DNA from 3 places in the Granulosicoccus antarcticus IMCC3135 genome. Region 2 is predicted to be linked to each of the others. Evidence: riboswitches for the same ligand, from Rfam matches in the RefSeq annotation. Region 2 holds a riboswitch; each other region holds the start of a gene.
What was found. A riboswitch is a leader RNA that binds a small molecule or an ion and turns the genes downstream of it on or off. The one in region 2 is predicted to bind cobalamin.
Positions count from the first base shown of each region.

Region 1: another riboswitch for cobalamin. It lies ahead of IMCC3135_RS24030 (TonB-dependent receptor); the one in region 2 lies ahead of cobO (cob(I)yrinic acid a,c-diamide adenosyltransferase).
Region 3: another riboswitch for cobalamin. It lies ahead of nrdH (glutaredoxin-like protein NrdH); the one in region 2 lies ahead of cobO (cob(I)yrinic acid a,c-diamide adenosyltransferase).

Region 1 covers NZ_CP018632.1:5,541,701-5,545,912, forward strand. Annotated here, with positions in the region: gene IMCC3135_RS24020 (LegC family aminotransferase) at 1-648, opposite strand, end outside; gene IMCC3135_RS24025 (NAD-dependent 4,6-dehydratase LegB) at 641-1,624, opposite strand; cobalamin riboswitch at 1,767-1,974, shown strand; gene IMCC3135_RS24030 (TonB-dependent receptor) at 2,102-4,123, shown strand.
Region 2 covers NZ_CP018632.1:1,968,943-1,973,154, reverse strand. Annotated here, with positions in the region: gene IMCC3135_RS08480 (FecCD family ABC transporter permease) at 1-282, opposite strand, end outside; gene IMCC3135_RS08475 (ABC transporter substrate-binding protein) at 279-1,313, opposite strand; gene cobO (cob(I)yrinic acid a,c-diamide adenosyltransferase) at 1,326-1,937, opposite strand; cobalamin riboswitch at 2,102-2,335, opposite strand; gene cbiB (adenosylcobinamide-phosphate synthase CbiB) at 2,458-3,396, opposite strand; gene rpsJ (30S ribosomal protein S10) at 3,501-3,815, opposite strand; gene tuf (elongation factor Tu) at 3,822-4,212, opposite strand, start outside.
Region 3 covers NZ_CP018632.1:7,688,214-7,692,425, forward strand. Annotated here, with positions in the region: gene IMCC3135_RS33370 (OmpA family protein) at 1-457, shown strand, start outside; gene IMCC3135_RS33375 (CsbD family protein) at 631-834, opposite strand; gene IMCC3135_RS33380 (cupin domain-containing protein) at 1,167-1,853, shown strand; cobalamin riboswitch at 1,930-2,121, shown strand; gene nrdH (glutaredoxin-like protein NrdH) at 2,214-2,435, shown strand; gene nrdI (class Ib ribonucleoside-diphosphate reductase assembly flavoprotein NrdI) at 2,440-2,856, shown strand; gene nrdE (class 1b ribonucleoside-diphosphate reductase subunit alpha) at 2,826-4,212, shown strand, end outside.

The DNA of each region.
Region 1 (4,212 bases), 3.6 Mb from region 2:
GATCTTGTTCCCGTTGAAGCTCAACACACCCAGATTGCCTGCGACACCACAATGCACGCCTGTATGCCAACTGCCCAACGCCTCGGCACTATCCTCTACAAGCTGAAGACCGTGTGCCAGGCAAAGCTGCGCAATCTGGTGAATCGATGCCGGAAATCCGAATGTATGCATCGGCATGCACACAGGAATACGTCGGTTTGTCTCTATATGCCAGCAACAGCCGTCATCTCGCAGTTCTGTCTGACTTTCCAGAAATTCCTGTAGTGCCGCTGGCGCCAGACCCAGACTTTGTCGATCTACGTCAATGAACACAGGCTCTGCACCACAATAGGATATGGCGTTACAGGTGGCCACAAAACTCAGTGACTGTGTCAAGACAAGATCCCCCGGAATCACCCCGGCAACCAGTAAGCTGACATGCAAGGCGCTAGTACCGTTGACTGTCGCGATCCCATGAGCAGCACCGGCATACGATGCGATCAGTTGTTCGAACTCATCGACACACTGACCGACACTGGACACCATGCCAGAGTCGATAACCTCAATCAGTGCCTGTCTGTCCCTCTCACCAAATCTGGGTTCATGCAAACCGATGGAATTGCTCTGATCAAACTGCTGTCTGACGAAATCAACCAGACTGTCAAACATGGTAGAGCTCGGCCCGGTAACGTTTCAGGTTATCTGGCTCGATTAGCCAATCAATGGTTCTTTGCAGACCCTCGCGGATAGCGATCTGGGGACTATGACCTGTCATGCCTATCATCTTCGAGTTGTCACACACCAGGCGATGCACCTCGGATGCAGCGGGACGCAATCGATTCTCATCGACGACGAAACGCGTATCACTGCCCATCAGCTCGCGGATCAACTCCAGCGTATCCTGTATGGAAATCTCGGTATTGGAACCGATATTGACGGTTTCGCCAATCGATGCATCACTACGAGCCAGTGCCAAAAAGCCGCGACAGGTATCGTCAACGTAGTTGAAATCCCGCGTTGGTGACAAATCACCGAGCTGAATTTCAGCCTTGTCAGCAGCAATCTGACAAATAATCGCCGGTATGACGGCTCTGGCCGACTGCCGCGGCCCGTAAGTATTGAACGGTCGGGCAATCGTCAGTGGCAGCTCGAAAGAGTGATGAAAGCTCAAGGCCATGGCATCGGCGGCAATCTTGGATGCACTGTAAGGCGACTGTGCCTGCAAGGGATGCTGCTCATCAATGGGCACATAGCGAGCGGTGCCATAGACCTCACTCGTAGATGTATGAATAACCCGGCCAACCTGGTTATCCATCGAGGCCTGACAAATATTCAGCGTGCCGCCGGCATTGGTATCCAGATAGCTACCCGGGGCGATATATGAATACGGAATGGCAATCAGAGCCGCCAGATGAAAGACGACGTCGATATCTCGCGTCAGAACGCGACAGAAGTTCGAATCACGGATATCGCCACTGACAACTTCGAGATTGTCAGGCGGCGTTATCGAGTCCAGCCACCCCCACGACCCCAGGGAGTTGTACTGGACCAGCGCACGTACCGTGTAGCCTTCGCGCAGCAGCAGTTCGGTCAGATGTGAACCGATAAATCCATCTGCACCCGTTACTAGCGCACGCTTGTTCATATATCTTCAGCAGCATAAGGAAATCAACAGGTGAGAACTGCGGTCGCCGCAGGCATCCGGATTCACACCACCAACCAGAGCTCAATCACGAAACATGCCTCGGCATCCCGTGGTAGCGTTCGGTGTAACCCCAACTGGTGTATGCTGTCGCCTGTCGCAAGGTTCTGACAAAGATGAAAAGGGAACGAGGTGTCATTCCTCGGCTGCCCCCGCAACTGTAAGTAACGCGTTTCGCTATTGACCCACTGGATGCAATATATATCTGGGAAGGGAGCGAAGACCCTTTCGCTGGTGAACACCAGCATTGGACAGTTACAAGCCAGGAGACCTGCCAGGCGATACGTCTTTTACCAATCTGGCGGGGTGTCAGTGGAAATTGAGATGCAGTTTGCGCTTCAGCACTTCGTGCCAGCCCAGATGCCAGTATCTCTCTGACCTGCTCAAACCCCACTCGGTACAACCTGAGGTAACGCGGGGTTGCGTTCCAGTAAATCGATCAAAGAATCCATAGCCACTTCTGCCAGCTCTCGCCCGCCTGTTCTGGCTGGCCTGCTGTTGCTCGCCTTTCCCTGGGCGAGTACCGGACTGGTCTACGCAGAAGCAGATACCACTCTGGGCACGGTTGAGGCCATTGGCGAACTGCCCTACCGTACGGGCAATGTGATCAGTGAAGAGAGCACAGCCAGCCGCAGCCGGGTTGAACGGGTGGAGTTGGAACGCTCACCCAACGCTCTGGCCGCCGTGCTGGCGCGCGAAAGCGGTGTGCAGTATCGTCAATCAGGAGGTTTTGGCAGTTTCTCCAGTGTCAGTATTCGCGCGGCAACGGGTGCACAGACAGCGGTGTATCTCGATGGTGTATTGCTCAACAATGGCGGTAATCCGGTCGTGGATTTCTCCACGCTCGAGATGCTCAATCTGGGCTCAGTCGACATCTATCGCGGCAGTACGCCCATGCAACTTGGGCATGCGGGTATCGGTGGAGCCATCAATCTCAATAGTCTGCAAGCCTCCAAGGTCAATGCCACCCGAATCCGTCTGGGTGTGGGCAGCCTGTCGCTGGCCGGGCTACAGCTCTCGCATCAATCGCGACATGGCGCCTGGGATGTAGCCGCTGCAATCAGTCATCGACAAAGCGATAACGATTTCCGGTTCACCAATAAAAATGGTACGCCACTCAATACCGAGGACGACACAGACGAAAAGCGCAACAATGCCGATGCCAGGCGAACCTCAGCCCTGCTGCGCATGGGCTATCAGCAAAACAAGAATGCCCGTACCGATCTGACCATCCAAGTGTCAGCTCGCGAACTGGGAGTACCGGAATGGGGCAACAACCCTGACAATGTTGCCAGTTACGACACGGCTGCCAGCCAATTCCAGCTATCACAGATCCTTGATGGTCTGGGTAACTGGAACAGTCGTCACAACATCTACTGGCATACGAATTCCGCTCAATATCAGGACCTTGAGAGTCAGGTCGGATTGGGCGCGCAGGATAGCGACAACCAGACCAACACCCTGGGTGCCAAGACCTATTGGGAACACTTGGGTGATGCAGGCACATTGGGCTTGTCTCTGGATCTACGCCAGGAAAAACTGGACTCCACCGATGGGTTGGATGAATCAGCAGCCTTCGATGCGCGTCGCCAGAGCAGCCTTGCCACCGTGCATTATGTGTGGTTCGATTCCACCGATACCTGGTCGCTGACACCTGCCTTGCGATGGCAGCACAACAGCCTTGATGGTTCACAGGCAAGCACATCACAAGAGTTGCATGAATATTCCAGCGACTCGAATACAGGACTACAAATCGGACTGGCCTATCGACCCACAAGCCTGATCACCGTCACAGGAAATGCCGGCAGCTTCTATCGTGAACCCTCGTTCGGCGAGCTCTACGGCTCCATCGGTCTGGTCAATGGAAACCCTGAATTGAAACCGGAAAATGGTATCAACCTGGACGTCGGCATACAGTTCAGAACTGATGACATGAGCCTGAGCAGCACACTGTTCGGCAGCGAACGTGATGAGCTGATTGTGACGTCATTTAACGCCCGTGGTATTGGTGAACCCACCAATGCCGGTGCGGCACGTGTCATCGGAATTGAACTGGCTGGCGAACTGGCACTAACCCCAAAAATTCAGCTGCGTAGCAACATGACATGGCAATCTCCCAAAAGTCGCGACACAGCCGAAGGCTTTCGCGACAAATATCTGCCTGGTGAATCTCAGTTCTCCTTGTATGGTCGTATCCAGTATCAACCCTCTGCTGTCACGCTCTGGTATGAACTGGATATCCAGAAAAAACGCTTCTACGACAGAGCCAATATCCTGCCCGCAGCCGACAGTGAGCAACATTCAATCGGTATCGACTGGTCTCAAGACCAATGGCAAACCACCCTTGGCATACATAATATCAGTGACGACAATATCGAGGACTTCAACGGGTATCCCAAACCTGGTCGTACCTGGTCATTGTCGATTACACGCAACTTGTAGCATTACCAGCTGAAGCTGCAAGATTATCTCTTTTTATAAAACAGTACCCTCACGACCAAGCCAACCGCAACCAAAGAATCCCGGATTTT
Region 2 (4,212 bases):
TCCCTGCAATGCAGCTCCGGACATGCCCAGTGAGCTGCCCACCAGCACCGCGAGCAAAGCCCGGGGCAGGCGTATCTCTGTCACGATGATGTGATATCGGGTTTGCAGGTCTGTTTCTGACAACAAATCATCCACAGAGGTGGACGAAGCCGTGCTGAACAGGGCTGACATCACATCAGCTACGGACAATGGCAATGGTCCGATGGTCAGAGACCACACTGTCAACACAAGTAGTGTCAGCAACAGGGTGCTATTCAATAGAACGTCACGCCCCACCGTCATGGCTGAGCCCCTTGAGCCGGGATACCAGACTGCGAGCTCAGCTCGCCAGCCAGCTTCTCCACGGTTTCCACCTGCCGCCAGTCACTACACCCCGCATCCAGATTGCTGAGTGACAACACCGGCTTGCTGAACAGCAAGTCACGCAACAATGGATGTCGAATCACACCAGATCGAGCAAGTGATGTGTCGTGTTCGGTACGACTGAGCATGAATGCATCGGGGGGATCAAGCACGATCGACTCGAGAGATACCCGACCCCAGCCTGTCACGCCGTATTCGCTAGCCTTGTTGCTCACGGCAAGTGCCTGGAACAAGGCATCTATAAAGGTACCTGATGCGGCCGTCCCACCATTACCTCTCAGGTAGAGTGCACTTCGAGCCGCAGACGATGCTTCCACCTGTTGTAAGCGACGTTGTGTATCAGCGATCAGTTCAGCCGCTCTGGCACCACGACCAATAGCCTCACCGATCTGCTCCAGACTGTCAAAAATACTCGCCCAGTCTTTCGGGTACGGCACGTTGATAATATTGATACCAAAGCGTTCGAACAAACGCACCTGATGTTGTGCCTGCCAGCGCCGGGACGCCAGAACGATATCCGGTTGACTGGCAATCACCTCCTCGGCACTGGCCTGATTACTGGCAAAATTTCTGGCTAATGAGGCCTGCGAGGAGCGTTTCGGGTCTTGCGACTGGTATGAGAGCGAGACGATCTGCGATGCATCAGCCAACCCCAGCAACAGCATATCGGCACACAGATTGGTAGACATGACTCTGGGCAGGCGCTGCTCACTGAGCAAGGCTGGCTTTATCACGGTCGCATCACGGCCAGGTGCTTGCAGCATTGATTCCGTCGTCGACGAAGCCGACGATAGTGACCCTGCCGTCGCCGTAGCATGCAATCCGAGTGTGAGCACTAACGCAAGTGGTGCTATTCCAGTCGTCCAACAACTGACAAATGTCACACACTCAGCCACGCAAGCACCTCGATGAACGAGTGCTTCGGGCGCAGTATCGTGAGCATTCATCATCCTGCCCTCTCCTCAGAAATCGATACCTGGCTGAGCTTTTACACCGGCTTTGTAGGCATGTTTGCGATCTGCGATCTCGCTGATTGTGTCTGCTATTTCATGTAGTTCCGGCCGAGCGGCGCGACCAGTGATAATCACCGTCTGACCTTCCGGTCGAGCGCGGATGGTCGAGAGCACATCCTCCATATCCAGAAATTTGTACTTGAGCATATAGGTCAGCTCATCGAGCAACACCAGTTGCACAGACTCATCTTGCAGCAGACGCCTGGCATGAGACCAGGCCTCATCGGCCGCCGCTTTATCGGCATCCCAGTTCTGTGTGTTCCAGGTAAAACCCGTTGCCATGGCGTGGTACTGCACAGTGGCAAGTCCCATGCATTGCTGCAAAAAAGTGACCTCACCAGTAGACTGCGTGCCCTTGATGAACTGCACGACACCACACTGATGCCCGTGGCCCAATGCCCGATAGACGGTGCCGAAACCAGAGGTGGTCTTACCCTTGCCGTTACCGGTAATCAGAATGACGATACCGCGTTCAATCTGGGCTTTTTCGATGCCCGCATCCACAACAGCTTTCTTGCGCTGCATGCGTTCGCTGTGTTTCTGTTTATCTTGCTCTTCCATTTCCGATTCCCATTGACGCATCGTCGAGGTCCGGGGATTTCGCAGACAGATAGAGAATACAGGCTATTTCGCTGGAGCCACTGACACCTTCAGGTACCAGTCAATCAATCACTCCACTACCTGAACTGTATCGTCGGCCGCGCTCACACCCCGGAGCAAATACCAAGTACTTCGATTGTCAGGCAGGTCTTCTGGCTTACCTTCTACCGGATAACGTCGCCTTCCCAAGTGGTTTGCTCCAAGGCCAAACACTCAGTGGCAACTGACGTATCCGTCAGGTTTACAGCAGCGGGGGCTGCGCCGGAATTGAACGATATATTGCATCGATCGTCACCGGACTTCCCATTTCACCCTGACACACAAGCGTATGCCAGAGAACCCGAACGCGAGCATGGTTGCACGCATTCTGCAAGACGTCAATCAGGTTTTGATGACCGGGCGGGCAATGGTTATTCGATTAAAACGAGAATCAGTTTGAAACGTATTACTCCCGACCAAGCAGTGCCAGCCGTACAGTGTCTCAATAACCCAGATCAAGCCATGCAAGCAATACCAGTAGTACCAACATCCACACCATCGCATAGGCATAGACCAGCAGTCCTTGGTGCAACTCGGGGGCACCGGGGCTAGCACCTTCGGCATTCAACCAGGGCTCTTCACTGATGCCTTCCTCATAGACCCTCGGACCTGAAAGCTTGATCTTCAGTGCAAAGGCCATGGCAGATTCGGGCCAGCCGGCATTGGGTGAGCGATGATGTCGAGCCTGCATCGCCAGAGAACGAAAGGAGCAGACCCTCCCTCCTGCCAACCAGATCAGCAATGCACTCAGCCTGGCAGGCAACCAGTTGACGACATCATCCAGTTTGGCGGAGAAACGCCCAAAATCCAGATACCGAGTGGATTTATGACCGATCATTGAATCCAGAGTGTTTATTGCCTTGTACGCGGCCAACCCGGGCAAGCCAAACAGGACACCCCAGAACAACGGTGCTACAACACCATCGGAGGCGTTCTCCGCCAGGCTCTCCAAAGCGGCACCAGCGATACCCGACTCTTGCAAATCTGCTGTCCTTCGGCCAACGATCAGACTGAGCGCTGAGCGCGCCTCACTCACATCGGCACGTAATAACGGACGGCTGACCGCCGCTACATGAGCATAGAGACTGCGGGTGGCCAACAAGCTTGAGGCAATCAGTGCCTCCAGCATGAACCCTGCAAGGGTATCTGGCAGTAACCAGACCAACAACAGCGCTACCAGGGTGGTGACGATGACAACCAGCAACGCTGTCAACATACCCAGCAACTGGCGCGCAAGAGGCAATGATCCCTCTCGATTCAGGAGTCGTTCCAGCCGGTTAATCATCCAGCCAATCCAGACTACAGGGTGCCGAATAGCGGCAAATAGCGATGGGGGCCAACCCAGACACAATTCGGCCACCATGGCCATCAGCATCAACATGCCGTCAAATCTCCGGTTGTATCGACATTCATCAATTCCCAAAACCAGAAAAGGCCCGCCGAAGCGAGCCTTTAAAGGAAATGTCGAACAAACAGATCTAGCTATTAAGCCAACTTGATCTGAACGTCAACACCAGCGGCCAGATCCAACTTCATCAGAGCATCTACCGTTTTTTCTGTTGGATCAACAATATCCATCAGACGCTTGTGAGTACGCAGCTCGTACTGGTCGCGCGCGTCTTTGTTGACGTGCGGAGAAACCAGGATAGTGAAGCGTTCTTTCTTGGTAGGCAAAGGAATTGGACCCAGAACACGGGCACCAGTACGCTTGGCGGTTTCAAGAATTTCTTTCGCAGAACGGTCGATCAGACGGTGATCGAATGCTTTCAGACGAATTCGGATTGTTTGACTGGCTGCCATAATGTATTACTCGATTATCTTCGCAACAACGCCGGCACCAACGGTACGGCCACCTTCACGAATCGCAAAACGCAAACCGTCTTCCATCGCAATCGGGTTGATCAGTTCAACAACGATTTTCACGTTGTCACCCGGCATTACCATCTCAGTACCTTCTGGCAATTCAACCGCACCTGTTACATCCGTTGTACGGAAGTAGAACTGTGGTCGGTAGTTGTTGAAGAATGGCGTATGACGGCCGCCTTCATCCTTGCCCAGTACGTAGATTTCTGCCTCGAACTTCTTGTGAGGGTTGATTGTCTTCGGCTTGCACAGTACTTGTCCACGCTCGATATCTTCACGCTTGGTACCACGCAGCAAGATACCTACGTTGTCGCCAGCTTCACCTTGATCCAGC
Region 3 (4,212 bases), 2.1 Mb from region 2:
CGCATCCGCAACAAGTACAACACTGCAAGATACCGACGGTGATTCAGTTCCGGATGATCTGGATTATTGTCAGAATTCCGAACCCTCAGCTCCCGTCAATGACAGTGGCTGCGCCCTGATTTCAGGCCTGCTATCCAGTATTGCATTTCGTACCGGATCAGATGAGTTGGAGCAGTCTTCAAGAACCATTCTGGATAACATCATAAACGGGATGAGAGCCACGCCTTCGCATCGCTTTATGATATCAGCGCATACGGATAATTCAGGCACCCTGGAATCCAATATTGCACTCTCGCAAAGCAGAGCTGAAGTGGTCATAAACTATTTGAGAGCCAGAGGGATAGCTCAATCCCGTCTTGAAGTCGTGGTTTATGGAGAGGATCGTCCAAAAAATTCAAATGAATCCAGTAAAGGCCGTTCAATGAACCGCTGCGTTGATATCACGGTGATTGAATAACCAGGCACAACACGACACGATAATTGGATAGTCAGTACCAGACGAAAAAAGGCCGACTCGTTCCCGAGCCGGCCTCTGTCACTCACACTTCAACTAGCTCTTTCATTCACACTTTAAACCAGGTAGTGCGGAGCATACGCAGGCTATAAACACTCAAAGCCAGCGCAAGGATATTACTCCTTGGTTTCAGCCAGCATCTTGTCGACTTCCTCGCGGGCCTCTTCCTTGGTCTTGCCATAGCGCTCTTGGATCTTGCCCTCGAGCTGCTCACGATTGCCATCAATCTGGTCAAGCTCATCGTTAGTGATCTCACCCCATTTGGATTGAACACCGCCTTTGAATTGCTTCCAGTTACCTTCTACTTGATCCCAATTCATACTCGATACCTCGTTTGCTGTTTGGTCCGATCTGGACGAGAACTAAGTATGGGAGAACCTGAGAGGACTATTCGCCTGCTGCAACAACTGCTCATTGACCCTGTAAATAGTGCAGATATCCAACTGGAAACATGACTTGTCACACAAAACAGTGTTGCCGCCTTTCATTGACTCACTTTTCTGCGAGTAGAAATATTCATGCTAATCTATCTACCATCTGATAGGTAAATACATGCTGTACTTACCAGCTACAACTATCAAGTACGTAGACTTTCATCTATTTCGACAACTCTTTGTATTCGATAAACCGCTAACAACGAGAATCACCCCATATGGAAATCAACGCAGACTTCTCACAACGATCTCTCCTGCACACACCCGATATCGAGTGGCAGGATTCACCGATGAAAGGCGTACGCAGAAGAGTGCTGGATCGAGTCGGCAACGAAGTTGCCCGTGCCACCACCGTGGTGAGTTATGCACCCAACAGCCATTTTTCATCGCATGTTCATACAGGCGGTGAGGAGTTTGTCGTGCTCGAAGGCATCTTTCAGGATGAGCATGGAGATTATCCGGCAGGCTCCTATATCCGCAACCCACCACAATCCAGCCATACACCACGTTCAGACGATGGCTGCATTATCTTCGTGAAACTCTGGCAGTTCGATCTGGATGACCGACAGCACGTAGTTGCTGACATGAACACCGTGGAGCTGAACAATGATCCTGTACGCTCCGGTGTGCAGCTACATACCTTGTTTGAAGACAGCCGAGAGACGGTACGTCTGGAGCAATGGGAGGCAGGTGCGACCGTCACGCTGGACACCAATGGTGGAGCCGAGCTGCTGGTACTCGACGGCAGCTTCACTCAAGAGGGAGAAACGGTCGATAAACTTTCATGGTTACGCATCCCTCTGCATGCCGATTTTCAGGCCACAGCCGGTGCCAGCGGCGCCCGTATCTGGGTCAAAACCGGACACCTGCGCTTCACAAAAGAAGAGAAACAAAGACTCGCCTGAGCCTGCTTGCATGAAGTAACCCCATCACTGCCAGAATTTTCAACAACTACATGTTGACAATTGATGGCCTCGTACCCCAACATAGTGTGGTTCTGGTTCCTGCGACACTTGTCGCAGGCTAAGAGGGAAACCGGTGAAATTCCGGCACTGCCCCCGCAACTGTAAGTGACAAGCAACAACCTATTGAACCACTGATGTTCGCATCGGGAAGGAGGGTTTGCGCGCTGGAGTCACGAGTCAGGAGACCTGCCAGGCACAACGATGAAACCAAGGGCGGAGGGCTCTGGAGTTGCTGGTGCTGAATCCTCAGCGATGGCTCCGCATGGCCTTCCGTCCGTCACACTTCGGGGACGAAGAGCAATGAGCATCACCGTATATTCCAAGCCTGCCTGTGTGCAATGCACAGCCACCACGCGCGCCTTGTCAGCCAAAGGTCTGAGCTTCCAGGTTGTCGATCTGACACTGGATGACGACGCTTTCAAGCTGGTCGAATCTCTGGGCTATCGACAAGCACCGGTTGTGGTCGCAGGTGAACATCACTGGGCAGGCTTTCGCCCGGACATGATCAACTCCCTGGTGTGAGTGATTGAGCTCACTGCTCTATTACTCCAGCGCATCGGGCAACACAGAACGCTTCATTCAAAAACTGGATCTGCCGGCTATTCGCCTGCCGATCCGGCTTGATGCGCCTGTCCCCATCATCGACCTACCTTTCGTCCTGATCTGCCCGACATTTGCAGATGGCCAGGGGCGTGGGGCCGTACCCAAACCGGTGATACGGGCGTTGAACGATGTGCAACTACGTAACCAACTGCGCGGTGTGATCGCCGCAGGTAATCGCAATTTCGGAACAACCTTCGCCCTCGCTGGCGATGTGATTGCCCGTAAATGCCAGGTACCCGTGCTGTACCGCTTTGAACTGGCGGGCACGCAGAAGGACATCCAACTTGTCAGACAAGGACTAGAACTCTTTTGGACACAGCAACACTCGAACGAGCCGTGAAGAACGAAGCCCAGCAGCTGGATTATCACGCATTAAACGCCATGCTGAACCTCTATGATGCGCAGGGACATATACAGTTCGACGCCGATCGTCGTGCCGCTCGTCAGTATTTCCTCCAGCATGTCAACCAGAATACTGTCTTCTTCCATTCACTCGAAGAGAAGCTTCGCTACCTGGTGGATGAAGGCTATTACGAGGCGCAGGCTCTGGAACAGTACTCACCTGAGTTCCTCGCTAAAATCTGGAGCAAGGCCTTCGCCTTCAAATTCCGCTTTCCCACCTTTCTGGGTGCTTTCAAGTACTACACCTCCTACACACTGACCACTCGCGATGGCGCACGTTATCTCGAACGTTATGAGGATCGTGTGGTCATGGTTGCATTATACCTGGCACGCAGTGACGAAGATTACGCCCTGACTCTGATGGAGGAAATCCTCAGTGGTCGCTTCCAGCCGGCAACACCTACCTTTCTCAACGCCGGCAAGGCGCAGCGCGGGGAGCTGATCTCCTGCTTTCTTCTGCGACTCGAAGACAATATGGAAAGCATTGGACGGGGTATCAATTCAGCCCTGCAACTCTCCAAGCGCGGTGGCGGAGTTGCTCTGATGCTGACCAATATTCGTGAGCAAGGCGCGCCTATCAAAGGCATCGAGAATCAATCCTCTGGTGTTATTCCGGTAATGAAATTGCTCGAAGACAGTTTCTCCTATGCCAACCAGCTGGGCGCCCGACAAGGCGCCGGTGCGGTTTATCTGAACGCACATCATCCGGACATATTGCGCTTTCTGGATACCAAGCGCGAGAATGCTGACGAGAAGATTCGCATCAAGACACTCTCGCTGGGTGTTGTCATACCGGATATCACTTTTGAGCTGGCACGCAAGAACGAGGACATGTATCTGTTCTCCCCGCATGATGTGGAACGCGTCTATGGACAGGCGTTTGCCGACATTTCGGTCAGCGAGCGATATCACGATATGGTGGATGATCCACGTATCCGCAAAACCAAGATCAATGCGCGTCAGTTCTTTCAGAACATTGCCGAGATCCAGTTTGAAAGTGGCTATCCCTACATCCTGTTTGAAGACACCGCCAACCGGGCGAACCCGGTGGCCGGACGCATATCCATGTCCAACTTGTGTTCGGAAATTCTGCAGGTCAATGAGGCCTCCACCTTCAATGATGATCTGAGCTATCAGCATATGGGTACGGACATCTCCTGCAACCTGGGCAGCCTGAACATTGCCAAGGCCATGGATGGTGGCAACCTGGGTGCCACCGTTGCCATCGCGGTTCGTGCATTGAGCGCGGTGTCGGAGATGAGTGCTATAGACAGTGTGCCTTCGGTTCGTCGTG